DNA from 4 places in the Bradyrhizobium sp. CB2312 genome. Region 4 is predicted to be linked to each of the others. Evidence: riboswitches for the same ligand, from Rfam matches in the RefSeq annotation. Region 4 holds a riboswitch; each other region holds the start of a gene.

Region 1 (3,609 bases), 1.4 Mb from region 4:
GCCCGACTATATTGATCCCGCCTTCCACGCCGCCGCGACGGGCCGCGCCTCTGTCAACGTCGATAGCTGGGCGATGGATCGTGGCACGATCGCCCATCTCGTCAGCCGCGGCGCGGATGCCGATGTCGTGCTCGCGGAGGGCTCGATGGGCCTGTTCGACGGCGTCGCCGCGCGCGGTGTCTCCGGCACCGGCGCCACCGCTGATATCGCGGAGATGCTGGGCTGGCCGGTGGTGCTGGTGATCGATCCCTCCGGCCAGGCGCAGACCGCGGCGGCGATCGCCGCAGGCCTGCGCGATTATCGCCCCGGCGTGCGGCTTGCCGGCGTCGTGCTCAATCGTGTCGCCAGCCCGCGCCACGAGGACCTGGTGCGCCGTGCGCTGAACGATGCCGGCATCGCCGTGTTCGGCGCGCTGCCGCGCCATGCCGAGATCTCGCTGCCGAAACGGCATCTCGGCCTGGTGCAGGCCGAGGAGCAGGCCGAGATCGGCAAGCTGATCGACGAGGCCGCGCGCTTCGTCGGCGAGCATGTCGATCTCGATGCGGTGCTGCGATCGGCAGCGAGCTGGTCGCCGCAAGCTGCGTCGAACGGCCTCAACGTGACGCCGCCCGGTCAGCGCATTGCGCTGGCGCGCGATGCCGCGTTCTCCTTCGTCTATCCGCACATGCTGGAAGCCTGGCGCGCGGCTGGCGCGGAGATTGCGACATTCTCGCCGCTCGCCGATGAAGGCCCTGATATGAGCGCGGATGTGTGCTGGCTGCCCGGCGGCTATCCCGAGCTCCATGCCGGCACGATCGCGGCCAGTGCACGCTTTCGGGCCGGCTTGCGCGCCTTCGCCGAAACGCGTCCGGTGCACGGCGAATGCGGAGGCTATATGGTGCTGGGCACCGCGTTGACCGATGCCGACGGCGTCCGCCACGAGATGACAGGCCTGCTTGGCCTGGAGACGAGCTTTGCCAGGCGCCGCATGCATCTCGGCTATCGTCTGGCCGCGCTCGCAGCGCCGATGCCGGGGCATCAGGCGGGCGCGCGCTTGCGCGGCCACGAATTCCACTATTCGACGATCTTTGCGCAGCCTGACACGCCCTTGGCGGTCGTGCATGATGCAACCGGCGCGGTCATCGCTGAGACCGGCTCGCGGCGTGGCCACGCCACCGGTACGTTCTTTCATCTGATCGCGGAGGACCGGTGAGCGGTTTTGTCTCCTTCGTCTCCGCCGGCCCCGGCGATCCCGAGCTCCTGACCGTGAAGGGCGCCGCGCGGCTGCGCGAGGCTGACGTCGTGCTCTATGACGATCTTGCTTCCGGCGCGATCCTCGACCTGGCGCGGCCCGGCGCCAATCTCGTTGCGGTGGGGAAGCGGGCAGGGCGGCCCTCGACCAGGCAGCACCACGTCAACCGCTTGCTGGTGGACTACGCCGCCACCGGCGCGCGCGTGGTGCGGCTGAAGTCCGGCGATGCCGGCATCTTCGGCCGGCTCGAGGAGGAGCTGGAGACTCTGCGCGACGCCGGCATCGGCTACGAGATCGTTCCCGGCGTCACCTCGGCCTGCGTGGCCGCCGCGCAAGCCGGCATTCCCTTGACCCGGCGCCATACCTCGCGCCGGGTGCAGTTCGTCACCGGGGCCGACGTCACCGGCGAGCTGCCCCAAAATCTCAACTGGACGGCGCTGGCCGACCCCGAAGCGACGACCGTGGTCTATATGGGCCGCCGCACCTTCCCGGATCTTGCCGCAAAATTGATCGCGCACGGTCTCGCCCCTGATACCCCCGCGCTGTTCGCCGAATCCCTTGGCCGCGCCGACGAACGGCTGGTCCGCACCACGATTGCCGAGCTTGCCGAGCAGCTTGCGCGGGGCGGGGCGGCTTCCACGGCGGCCGTTATCCTGTTCGGCGCGCTGGCGGGGGATTATCCGTCATGATGGCCCGGGCTGCCTCTCGGCCCTTGACGCCCGGCTGGCGGAAGGGGCACACAGGAGAGGCATGGTGCTCAACGCGGCGCAAAGCGCCGGAGCATAATCGGGAATGGGGATGGGCGGACCCAGTTGCGGCGCCCAAAACCCCAGCCGCCCCCGCGACTGTAAGCGGTGAGGGGCTCCGAACCGCCACTGGGCCGCAAGGTCCGGGAAGGCCGGAGAACCCCAGCGAACCGCGAGCCAGGAGACCGGCCGTGCATGTTTTGAGGCCAAGGCCGTCGGGTGTGACGGCAGGAAGGAACTGAACCATGCATATCGAACCCGGCGTCGTGACCGGCGCCAAGCTCGTATTGAGTTACGCAACCGGCATCGCCGCAGGCGGCGTTGCCTTGAAGCTCGCGGTCGAGACCGTGCGCGAGCAGGGCATCGGCTCGCTCGCCGTGCGCACCCTCGCGACCACCGCGCTCGTCTTCACCTTCTTCGAGATCCTGCCGCACTTCCCGGTCGGCGTCTCCGAGGTGCACTTCATCCTTGGCTCGACCTTGTTCCTGCTGTTCGGTGCGGCGCCGGCGGCTCTTGGCCTTGCGTTCGGACTCCTGCTGCAGGGCGTGTTCTTCGAGCCCGCTGACCTGCCGCAATACGGCATGAACGTCACGACGCTGCTGGTGCCGCTGTTCGGGATCCAGGCGATCGCCACGCGGATCATCTCGCGCAACACCGCCTATGTGGACCTCAGGTATCGCCAGGCGCTGGCGCTCTCGACGACCTACCAGGCCGGCGTGATCGCCTGGGTGGCATTCTGGGCGCTCTATGGCTCTGGCTTTGCGATGAGCAACCTCGCCAATATCGCGACGTTCGCGGCGTCCTATGCGCTGGTCATCATGATCGAGCCGCTTGCCGATCTCGCGGTGCTGGCGCTGGCGAAGTCGCTGCGCGGTGTCACCGCGCCCGGCCTCGTCACTCCGCGTCTGCACAACGCGGCGTAAGAGATTAAGGGGCGGCCGTCATGGCCGCCCCTCGCGCTCGCGATGCTCACGCTCTCCCTGATAGGCATCGGTTGCGGCGATCCCGGGCAGCTCACGCGCGCCGCCATTCAAGCCATCAACGCCGCCGATCTGATCCTGATCCCGCGCAAGGGCACCGCGAAATCCGATCTCGCCGATCTCAGGCGCACGATCTGCGCGGATGTGCTCACCAGCGACAAGACCCGCATTGCCGAGTTCGATCTCCCCGTGCGCGACGCGGGCGAAGCCGATTACCGCAAGGGCGTGGATGATTGGCACGATGCGGTTGCCGCGACATGGTCGCAGACGATCGCGGATCATCTCGGGCGTGACGGCAAGGTTGCGCTGCTGATCTGGGGCGATCCCTCGCTCTACGATTCCTCGCTGCGCATCGCGCGCCGGCTCAATCCGTTGCCTGATATCGAGGTCGTGCCCGGCATCACCTCGATCCAGGCGCTGTGCGCGGCCCATGCATTGCCGCTCAACGAGATCGGCGAGCCGTTCCTTGTCACGACGGGACGCCGCCTGCGCGAAGGCGGCTGGCCGCAGGGCGTCGATACCGTGGCGGTGATGCTTGACGGTGGCACCGCGTTCCGGTCGCTCGATCCGGCGGGGCTTCACATCTATTGGGGCGCCTATCTCGGCATGCCCGATCAGATCATCCTATCCGGCGCGCTGGCCGAGATTGGTC
Region 2 (3,609 bases), 1.4 Mb from region 4:
CGTCTTCGGGATGTCCACGAAGGCATAGACGTCGGCAATGGTATAGGCCTTCAATGTCACGACATTGGCGTCGGTGTTGTAGCGGTCGCCGACATGGCGACCGGTGATGCCGAGTTCCACCGGCCAGGGCGTGAAGAACCGGTACGACGCGCCGGCATTGGCGACGATGCGCGGCACATTCGGCGGCGTATTGCCGGAGAACGAGCCGCCGACGAAATTGTAGTCGGCATAGCGCGCATCGACATAGGCGATGTTGCCCCAGAGACGCAGCGGCTCGATCGGGCGCACCGCGGCTGCAAGCTCCACACCCTTCGATTCCTGCCGTCCCGCAACGTTGAGCGTCTGGCCGCCGGCTGCCGCGTAGACGTTCTTGCGCAGGATGTCGTAGGCGGAGAACGACCACTCCGCCCTGTTGTCCCAGAACAGGTGCTTGACGCCGGTCTCATAGGTGCGTGCGGTGGTCAGGTCGAGCGGCTGGGCCGGCCCAAGCAGGAAGATGTTGTTGGCGGAAACGTCGGCGCCGGTGGCGTACTGGCTGAAGAAGGTCAGGCCGGGCACGGCATCCCAGGTGTAGCCGATGCGGCCCGTCGTCGGGACCCAGTCCTTCGTGAACGGGAAGCCAGCCTTCACCAGGCCGTTGACGTCGGTCCAGTTGCGGTCAAGCCCGATATGCTCGACGCGGAGGCCCCCGACCAGCGCAAAGCTGCGCGTCAGCTTCAAGCGGTCCTCGAACGACAGCGCCTCATTGTCGATGCGCGCGGTCTGTTGCTGGATCGTGAGCAGGCCGTAATAGCCGCGGGCGGGATCGACGAGCGAAACGGCGTCGCCGGGGAAGTTCGCAGCACCGGGCCTGACAAAATCCAGATAGCTTGACGACAATGTCGTGACCAGCCGGTTGTCGAAGCCGGCGATGTTCGTGTCCCAGATGAGATCGGTGATGTTGCCGACAAGGCGCTGGCTGTGCGCGACGTAAAAGCGCTCGCGATTGACGAGATTCGAGACGGAGTTGAATGCCTCGACCTCGTTGTTGAACCAGGTGCGCTCGGCGCCGTAGCCATAGGCCTGGCTCTTCAGTGTCAGGTCGGGCGCGAGCTTCAGCTCGAAGCCTCCACGCAGCCACAGTTCCTGGGCGACGTTGCGATTGTCGAGGACGTTGTAGTTGGTATTGAAGGTGCGGTCATCGATAGTGACAGCGCCGAGGTTGGTTCCGTTGTAGTTGGAGACGTAATTGCCCGAAACGATGCCGCTCGTCGCATGCGAGCCGCTGAAGGCGATCGGCACCAGCGGCGCGCCCCAATAGGCCTTGCCGCGATCTTCGCGATACTCGATCGCGCCCCAGATCTTGAGGCTGTCGGAGATGCGGTAGTTGAGCTGGCCGGAGATATCGAGCATCTTGGTGTTGGTGTCGTCGGCAAAGCCGTTGAGCGAGGAACGGCTGATGTCGAAGCGGTAGTCGAGCCCCTGCACGTTGGTGCTGCCGCCCGAGCCGTAGTGGACGCCGAACGAGTTGAGCGAATCCCAAAAGAAGTCAGCCTCATTCCGGATCGGCCCGGTGTGCGGCTGCTTCGTGACCAGGTTGATTGCGCCACCGGCGGCACCTTCGCCGGACATCAGCGAGGCCGGACCTTTCAAAAATTCCACGGCTGCGAGATTGGCCGTATCCGTGATCCGCGAGGTCATGTTCTGCGGACCGATCTTGATGCCGTTGTAGAGCATGTTGATCTGGCTGTTGGTGAAGCCACGCATCGAGAAGGCCGCTGGCTCGGCCGGATTGTCGCCGGAGGTGACACCGACGGCGCCCTGGGCCACCTCCGACACGGTGTGATAGCCCTGCTCCTGCATTGTTTTCGCCGAGATGACCTCGACGGTCGCGGGCGTCTCCTGCACGGTCAGGCCGAGTCGCGAAGCGCTCTCGGCCACCACATTGGTGTTGAGTGGCGTCTGCGCTGCTGCGGCCGGCACGGCGGGCTTGGCCGCCGCCGATGCGGCCGCCGGCCTGCGCGCTGTTGCGCTGCGTGGGCTCTGCGCGTCCCGGCCGGCCGGCTTGGCCTGCTTGCGGGATTGGGCGGGGGAGACTTCAACGGGCGGCAGCGGTTCGCGGGCCTGCTGCGCCAGCGCGGCAGGCATATCGGCGGCAACAAGTGACGCGAGCGACGCGGAGGCGAGCAGCAGGGCGCGCGGTCGTACGATACGGATGGAAGACACGGTTTTGGACCTCGGTATGACGTCAGTGGCACGTCACAGCGAACCAAGGTCCCATCATCAGGCTTTGAGCCTTCCGATGAAGCCGAATGTCTGTACTCCCCGACCGACATCTTCGCGTGTGACCACGGCTGACGGCAGGTCTCCTGGCTCGCGGGTCGTGACCGCTTCGTCGCCTTCCCGGGACCGAGGACCCAGTGGCTTCTGACGAAGGATTCACCGCTTACAGTTGCGGGGGCAGCTACGGCATTGGGGACAATGTCCCCGCACCGCATTCCCTTTTCATCCCCTCTCGGGGAAACCGTCAAAGGCATCTAGGATTACGACCAAGACAGAGTCAATGTGCAAGCTGCGGCGTTATTGCCACAGCACCCAATTTCCTTGGAGATGAGCATGGAAGGCGAGACCTTCCTCTGGCTGATCAGACATGCGCCCGTCGACGGCGTCAAAGGGACGATCCACGCCGCCGACGCACCGGCCGATCTCCGCGATCGCGCACAACTCGAGGCGCTGCGGCAGCGTCTGCCGCGGGATGCTGCGAGCTATTCCAGCCCGTCGCGGCGCACGGCCGAGACCGCGCGGGCGCTGGGGCTGGAGCCGACGCTGGTGAGGGAGTTCAGCGAGCAGGATTTTGGCGACTGGACCGGCCATCGGCATGACGAGCTCGCCGCGACCGGTGGCGAGGCCTATGAGCAGTTCTGGAGCGATCCAGCGCGTGGAAGGCCGCCGGGCGGCGAAAGCTTTGAGGATCAGATCGCGCGTGTCCGGCTCGGCCTGTCACGGATCGGCGCGGGGCCCGCCGCGATCGTCGTCCATTCTGGCACGATCCGCGCTGCGCTCTGCATCGCGCTCGACCTGACGCCGCAGGCAGCCCTGCGCTTCGTCATCGATCCGCTGTCGCTGACCCGGATCGACCGGCTCGCGACCGGCTGGCGAGTCGTTTCCGTCAATCAGCGGATCAGCTATGCATGATCCGGAAAAGTGCGCAGCGGTTTTCCGAAAAGATCATGCTCAAACAACAACCTAAAGCGCGATGATCTCATCGCGCTTTAGGCCGATCCGGCACGTTCGCCTGCGCGAACGTCGCCATGCCGTTGTGAAGCGCGCAGGCCGACCGCACCAGCGGCAGCGCGATGGCGGCACCCGATCCCTCGCCGAGCCTGAGATCGAGGCTGATCAGCGGCTGCACGTTCAATGCGCGCAGCACCAGCCGATGTCCCTGCTCCGCCGACTGATGCGAGGGCAGCAGGAACGGCTGGCACGACAGATTGAGCCGCGCTGCCGTGAGCGCCGCGACCGACACGATGAAGCCGTCGATCAGCACGGGAATGCGGCGCTGCGCGGCGGCGATGATGGCGCCGCAAATCGCGGCGATCTCGAGCCCGCCGACGGCGCACAGGATTTTTT
Region 3 (3,609 bases), 1.4 Mb from region 4:
GTGACGAACACGCCATAGGCGTCAAAGCCCTTCTCGCACAGCGCAGCGATCAGGGCATCGATCGGACCGGTGTCAGCGGCAGTGAGATAAGAGCGATAGAACGTCACCAGCGCGAGCGGCTTCCCCTCGCCCGACGCCGGCGCGGCAATGACACCACGCGCGGGATCATAAAAGCCCATTTCGGGCACGGTCATCTCGCCGACGACTGGACCGGCATAGAGGCCCGAGGCCAGCGCGAGCTGAGCAATCGCGGCTTGGGCTGCAACGGGACCGCCGGTGTCACAGAGCACCTTCAGCCGCCGCAGCGTCGAGACCAGCAAGGTCGAGTAGGCATCGAGCCGCGTGTCGTCGCGGCCGTCGGCCGGCAGCACCGCCAGCACGATGTTGCGATCCTTCGCGAGCTGTTGCAGAGCCGCAAGGCCATAGGGCCAGTAGGACTCGCCGCCGATCAGACGCACCAGAATGCCGCGCGCCTGCGACAGCGTGCGCTCGATATAGGTGTCGACCGAGAGCGGATGACGCAGCTCCGCGAGATTGGCGAGCCGCAGCGACGGCAGGCTGCTCCGGCCGCGCCGCCAGCCTGCCGCGAACGCGGCAAGGTCGGAATCCGAGTACGAGAGCACCACGAGATCGGCCGGGTCCTGGCCGATGTCTCTTGGCGTCGCGGTCTCCTCGAGACCCCGGCTCTCTCGGAAGACGACGTGCATCAGACTCCCAATCCCGCCTTGATCGCGGCCTCGTCGATATCGCCATGCTCGCCGATCACGACGAGCTTCGACTGCCTGAGACCTGCGCCCCAGGGCTTGTCGAACTGGTGGCGCACGCGCTCGCCGACGGCCTGCAACAGCAGGCGCATCGGCTTGCCCGCGACCGCGATATAGCCCTTGGCGCGCAGCACGTTCTGCTCGCGCGCCAGCTTCTGCACCGAGGCGACCAGCGCATCGACGTCGGCGACTTCCGGAAGATCGATCACGACCGATGCGAAATCATCGTGCTCGTGCCCCTCCTCGCCATCATGATGCGAGGGGCGCGCGGCGAGATCGTTCTCCGCGGCAGCGCCAAGCCCGAGGATGACGCGCGCATCGATCGCGCCGTCGGTGACGGGGAGCATCGGCACACGGCGCGGCATCTCGGCGGTGATCGCGGCCTTGGCGGCTTCAATGCCGGCGGCGCCGGCCAGATCCGCCTTGGTCAGCAGCACGATATCGGCGCAGGCGATCTGGTCCTCGAACACTTCCGACAGCGGCGTCTCGTGATCGAGATTCTCGTCCGCCGCGCGCTGGGCTTCGACCGCATCCGGGTCCGGCGCAAAGCGACCGGCGGCAACGGCCTCGGCATCGGCGAGCGCGATCACGCCGTCGACGGTGATGCGCGAGCGGATCTCCGGCCAGTCAAACGCCTTCAGCAGCGGCTTTGGCAGAGCGAGGCCCGAGGTCTCGATCAGGATGTGATCGGGCCGCACCGGCCGCGCCAGCAATTGCTCCATGGTCGGAATGAAATCGTCGGCGACGGTGCAGCAGATGCAGCCATTGGCGAGCTCGACGATGTTCTCCTCCGGGCAGTTGGCGTCGGCGCAGGACTTCAAAATCTCACCATCGACGCCCTCGCTGCCGAACTCGTTGACGAGCACCGCGAGCTTCTTGCCATTGGCATTGCTGAGCAGATGCTGGATCAGCGTCGTCTTGCCGGAGCCGAGGAAGCCGGTGACCACCGTCACAGGGACTTTTGCGAGCGAGTTCATTCGGCGGCCTCCGGCAACACGGCAATGGGGGGAATGCGCGCAAGCGACTGCTTGCGGAAGATTTCGGGCCGGCTGCGCCAGGGCACGAGGCCGTCGGGCGCGGCCGCATAGGCCGCAGCACCGGCGATCACGTCTTGCGCATTCGCATCCGACAGGCGGCCATAGACATAGGACCAGCGCCCCGGCGCGCTGAGCGCGACCGAACAGCCCTGGCTGCATGCAGACAGGCATTCGACGGGAACCACGCGGACGCCCTCCGGCACGCCGGCCTCGAGGATCGCGCCGTGCAGGCGCTTGCCGGGCGTCGTCTCGCCCTCGCCAAGCGTCTGGCCGGCGCGGCAGGTGATGCAGACGTGAAGTGTGACGGTCATCGCCTCTTCCAGAATAACAGCGGGAGGCGAAGAGGCACACGGACCATTCTCCTGAAGGCCCGTTCCCCCGTCGCGGAACACCCCGTCCGCCGGTCCAAAACTCGTCCGCGCTGGCAGGTCTCCCGGCTTGCGGAGCAGGGTTTTGGCCCTTCGATCCCCGCCTTCCCGATCCCGGGGGATCAGTGGCTTCGGGCATCTCTCCGGTCACGGTCGCGGGGGCGGCTGCATTTTGGACCCAAATCTTGCCGATTCGGACCCTATCGCATTCCCTCTTCGCCTGTCATAGGACAGGAACCAGTGCCGGGCCACCATTTGCCCCCGGCCGCCTCTTGTCAAGCCGAAGGACCGGGACCAATGACGCCTGAACCGGATACCCAAACAGCTGAGGAAACCGACGCCCGGCACGCCCAGAAAATGGCGAAGAAGAAGGCCGCCCGCGACAAGATCATCGCGACCAAGAGCGGCGAGAAGGGCCTCATCATCGTCCACACCGGCGCCGGCAAGGGCAAGTCGTCGTCGGCCTTCGGCATGATCGTCCGCTGCGTCGCCCATGGCTTCCCCTGCGCGGTCGTGCAGTTCATCAAGGGCGCCTGGGACACCGGCGAGCGGCGCCTGCTCACCGGCCATTTCGGCGAGCTCTGCCAGTTCCACGCCATGGGCGAAGGTTTTACCTGGGAGACGCAGGACCGGGCCCGCGACATCGCGGCCGCCCGCGCCGGCTGGGAGAAGGCCAAGGAGCTGATATCAGATGAGAACCTGCGCATGGTCGTGCTCGACGAGATCAACATCGCGCTGCGCTACGACTATCTCGATATCGCCGAGGTGGTCGAATTCCTGACGACCTCGAAGCCGCCGATGACGCATGTCGTGCTCACCGGACGCAACGCCAAGGACGAGCTGATCGAGATCGCCGATCTCGTCACCGAGATGACGCTGGTCAAGCATCCGTTCCGCTCCGGCATCAAGGCGCAGGCCGGCGTCGAGTTCTGAAGTCGATGGCACGCGCGCTGATGATCCAGGGGGCCGGCTCGGACGTGGGCAAGTCGCTCATCGTCGCCGGTCTCGCGCGCGCCTTCACACGGCGGGCCTTGCGCGTGCTTCCCTTCAAGCCGCAGAACATGTCGAACAACGCGGCCGTCACCGTCGATGGCGGCGAGATCGGCCGCGCGCAGGCGTTGCAGGCGCTCGCCGCCGGCGTCGAGCCGCACACCGACATGAACCCGGTGCTGCTCAAGCCCGAGACTGATGTCGGCGCGCAAATCGTCGTGCATGGCAAACGCATCGCGACGGCGCGGGCGCGCGAATATGCGTCGATGAAGCCACAGCTGATGGGCGCCGTGCTGGAGAGCTTTGAGCGGCTCAAGGGGCGTGCTGATCTGGTGCTGGTCGAAGGCGCCGGCAGTCCGGCCGAGGTGAATTTGCGCAAGGCCGACATCGCCAATATGGGCTTTGCGCGCAAGGCCGATGTGCCGGTCGTGCTGGTCGGCGACATCGACC
Region 4 (3,609 bases):
GCAGTGCGGCTTCGTCGATCTGGATCATTGTCGCACCAGCATTCTCGAGATCGCGGACTTCGTCTCGGATCGCGAGCGCAATCTGGCGACAGACCTCGCTTCTGGGAATATCATCGCGGACAAAGGACCAGTTCAAAATCGTCACCGGTCCGGTCAACATAGCCTTCATCGGCTTCCTCGTTAGTGATTGCGCGTAGCGCCACCAGTCCACGGTGATAGGCTTCGGCCGCACCACATCGCCAAACAGGATCGGTGGCCTGACGCAGCGCGAGCCGTACGACTGCACCCATCCGTTCCTGGTAAATGCGAAGCCGGCGAGGTGCTCGCCGAAGTACTGCACCATGTCATTGCGCTCGAACTCGCCGTGCACGAGGACGTCGAGACCGATGTCCTCCTGCCAACGTACGGCGCGCGCAGTCTCCTCCTTGAGGAACCTGTCGTATTGCTCGTCACTTATCGCGCCTCGCGCATGCGCCGCACGGGCATTTCGGACCTCTGTGGTCTGCGGAAACGATCCGATGGTCGTGGTAGGAAAAGCCGGTAGTCCGAAACGATTGCTTTGGATCTCGGCACGACGGGCAAATGGGCTCCCGCGTCGACGCATGGTCTGATCGATCGCTTTCATCCGGACAGCGACATTGGCATCACGAATTTTCGGCGAAGTCCGGCGAACAGTCGCGGCACATTCCGACTCGGCAAGAGCTTGCGCAACATTCTGGTCGCCTGCGAGTGCCCGCGCCAGGATCGCAAGCTCCCGCATCTTCTGGACCGCGAAAGCAAGCCAGCTCTTGACGTCGGAAGCGAGCCCGGTTTCAAGTTCAACATCGACCGGTACATGAAGCAGCGAGCAGGATGGGGCAATCTGTACACGGTCCTTGCCGAGCTTCGCAATCGCGGGTTCGAGCCGCTGGCGCAGCGATGACAAATTCGACCGCCATACATTCCGGCCGTCGACGACACCGAGCGACATGACGAGATCACCTCGGCCGCCAGCGATGATCTGGTCCAACAACTGTGGCGCTCGAATTAGGTCGAGGTGTAGTCCGGCAACTGGCAGGCTCAACGCGGTGTTCAGATTGTCCCCGAGGTCGCCGAAATAGCTGGCAACTAAGATCTTGATGGCCGGCGCCTCCTTAGCGAGCCGATCATAGGCATGTCGCAAAGATTGCCGCGCCCTCTCATCCAGATCAAGAACCAGGCAGGGCTCGTCGAACTGAACCCAATTTGCCCCACGTTTGGCCAATTCCTGCAGAACCTCGATATAGATCGGTATCAGTTCATCCAGCAGTGAGAGTGGCTGGAACGCAGGATCGAGACTCTTGCCGAGCTTTAGGAATGTGACCGGCCCGATCAGGACAGGACGGGTCTGAAAGCCAAGGGCCTTGGCTTCCTCATACTCCTCGATCGGCTTGCGAGAGCATAGCCTGAAAGTCTGTCCCCTGTGAAACTGGGGAACCATGTAGTGGTAGTTGGTGTCGAACCACTTGGTCATCTCCTGCGCGGGTGCGCCAAATCCGCGCGGTCCGCGACCGCAACTCGCATCCTGATCGCCGCATTGTGATCCGCGGGCCATGGCGAAGTACGTCTTGAGCGAAACGGATTCGGTTTTCGAGCCGTAGATCTCCGGGATGGCGCCAACCATGACACTTGTGTCGAGCACTTGGTCATACAGCGAAAAATCGTTCGATGGAATGACCGTGACGCCGATAGATTTCTGACGAGCCCAGTTGGCGGCACGCAGGCCAGCTGCGTCCTCGAGCAACTGTTGTTCGCTGGTTTTTCCCGCCCAGTAGCTTTCAAGAGCAAGTTTGAGCTCGCGCCTTGGACCGATGCGTGGCGTTCCAAGCGTGGCAACCGGAAGGGAGAGAAGAGACATAGCGTTAACCCCTTGATGGGGGCAAAGGCCGTGGCGGACGCAGGCAGGGGAAGTCGCGCGGTGCGACGGCTGCTTGACGCACCACCGGGACACCCCGCCCGTGGACGAATAATTGTCGGGGCAGGTCTCCTGGCTCGCGGGTCATCGCTTCTGTCCGGCCTTCCCGAAGCCGCGCAGGCTTCAGTGACATCGTTGGACAGCGGCTTGCCGCTCACAGTTGCGGGGGCAGCGCCGGCATTGTCACCGGCTTCCCTCTTAGCTCCGGATCAAGTGGGACCGGAGAACCTCGACGACTTGGATTATCGGCAAGACAAGTCTTCCGTCAACCTCTCAGATCATGTCGCAAGCTGGTGCTGCGACATCCGTTACGCGAATGACCGCGCATCCTTATCGCTGAGTCGATGTAGATGCGCTCTTCAGTCAGCGATATTGTAATGACCATCGCAGCTGCCCCCTGGCCGCACGCCAGATCGGTGGAGGGGATAAAAGCGGCTTCCGCGGTCGGGACTGCTGCCTGGAGCAGAACGCATTTGATGCGTGTCCCAGGCTTCCCAACAGGTTCTTCGAGCGTGTCCGCCATCCAGCCGCGCTCTCGACCAGCTGGATCCGTGCTGCATAAGCCCAAGACACGTGGCAAAGTCAGCAACATACCTGACCGGCACGTTGATTTGCGGTGCCAGCCAGACTCCAAATGCTCGGCGCGAGTGCCGGATGTCGCGAAAGAAGCGCCAAACGCGCTCTGGCCTCTCGGCCGCGAGTACCCAGAGGCATGCCAGAGATCGAAAGCTCACACTCCGGTAACGATAGCGAGCCAAACAGTTCTGTGGCGGCAAACGTGCTCCCAATTCTCATCAGGAACTTGGTCGAGGCGTTCAGCTGCGCCCACCGAACATTCGGCGCGTGGCATAAGCCGCGCTGAACGGAAACATCGAGACGCCCGCAAGTCGGAAAGCCGACAAAGGGGGCATAGAAGCGGTGCGAATTGCCGTCTATTAACCTGGCACGAGGAATGCAAGTCTTCGGCATGCCCAGTCTCCTCCTGCTGGGCATGTCCAGCACAGCAACTTGAGGCTGTCGCCGGCAACGAAGTTAGCGGCGCGTGACATAGAGCGGGAGCGCCTGCTCGCACGGGACACCATCGGCCTCCCCGTCGCGTCGCCGCTAACTTCTTGCGCTCGCGCATAACAGGCTGAAGTTGCCCGCTCTGGAATGACGGGTGGATGAAACCAGATAGGCCAACAGTCATGAGAAAAGTGTCTGCAAGACGCGCGTTATTGTTTTGTCTCGGTCGATCCCTGATCTGCCTGGCCGGGCTGGCTGTGACTGGCAACAGTGCTCGCGCTATCGAGAGCCCCCATATCGAAAGATTCAAGTCAACGTGGCGAGCGCAAGACGGTGAGACAATAGAACAAATTATCTCCAACGTCTCGAAAGTTGCACGGTTCGTCCCTCGAATGTGGGGCGTCGCCGAACTTGACGGAAACGACTATGTTTTCGTTTCGTGGACCAGGCACGCGGATGATGTATTAGACGAACAGTACGTTATCACCTGGAGGATCGCGCTCGACGGCACGTTTCAACTTGCGTCGACCTATGCAAAGCCGATCGAATTGGGCTGGCACGCCCTGGCGCTCGGGTTGATCGCCAGTGAAGTCAAGGATGGCGAAAGGGACGCAAATCTTCGCTTTCTGCATGATCCGAGCAACTTCAACTTCGTGACGACCACCCAGGGC

Evidence for each region. A riboswitch is a leader RNA that binds a small molecule or an ion and turns the genes downstream of it on or off. The one in region 4 is predicted to bind cobalamin.
Region 1: linked by a shared signal. The riboswitch ahead of QA642_RS32585 (energy-coupling factor ABC transporter permease) and the one ahead of metE (5-methyltetrahydropteroyltriglutamate--homocysteine S-methyltransferase) in region 4 are both predicted to bind cobalamin.
Region 2: linked by a shared signal. The riboswitch ahead of QA642_RS32565 (TonB-dependent receptor) and the one ahead of metE (5-methyltetrahydropteroyltriglutamate--homocysteine S-methyltransferase) in region 4 are both predicted to bind cobalamin.
Region 3: linked by a shared signal. The riboswitch ahead of QA642_RS32650 (DUF1636 domain-containing protein) and the one ahead of metE (5-methyltetrahydropteroyltriglutamate--homocysteine S-methyltransferase) in region 4 are both predicted to bind cobalamin.

What each region holds. Positions count from the first base shown of each region.
Region 1 covers NZ_CP121668.1:6,672,804-6,676,412, reverse strand. The annotation lists gene QA642_RS32595 (cobyrinate a,c-diamide synthase) at 1-1,192, shown strand, start outside; gene cobA (uroporphyrinogen-III C-methyltransferase) at 1,189-1,920, shown strand; cobalamin riboswitch at 1,966-2,186, shown strand; gene QA642_RS32585 (energy-coupling factor ABC transporter permease) at 2,223-2,900, shown strand; gene cobF (precorrin-6A synthase (deacetylating)) at 2,943-3,609, shown strand, end outside.
Region 2 covers NZ_CP121668.1:6,668,411-6,672,019, forward strand. The annotation lists gene QA642_RS32565 (TonB-dependent receptor) at 1-2,205, opposite strand, end outside; cobalamin riboswitch at 2,321-2,523, opposite strand; gene QA642_RS32570 (histidine phosphatase family protein) at 2,596-3,174, shown strand; gene cobT (nicotinate-nucleotide--dimethylbenzimidazole phosphoribosyltransferase) at 3,242-3,609, opposite strand, start outside.
Region 3 covers NZ_CP121668.1:6,685,373-6,688,981, forward strand. The annotation lists gene cobN (cobaltochelatase subunit CobN) at 1-707, opposite strand, end outside; gene cobW (cobalamin biosynthesis protein CobW) at 707-1,741, opposite strand; gene QA642_RS32650 (DUF1636 domain-containing protein) at 1,738-2,112, opposite strand; cobalamin riboswitch at 2,207-2,426, opposite strand; gene cobO (cob(I)yrinic acid a,c-diamide adenosyltransferase) at 2,467-3,102, shown strand; gene QA642_RS32660 (cobyric acid synthase) at 3,108-3,609, shown strand, end outside.
Region 4 covers NZ_CP121668.1:8,060,137-8,063,745, forward strand. The annotation lists gene metE (5-methyltetrahydropteroyltriglutamate--homocysteine S-methyltransferase) at 1-1,876, opposite strand, end outside; cobalamin riboswitch at 1,978-2,180, opposite strand; gene QA642_RS38955 (nodulate formation efficiency C protein) at 3,121-3,609, shown strand, end outside.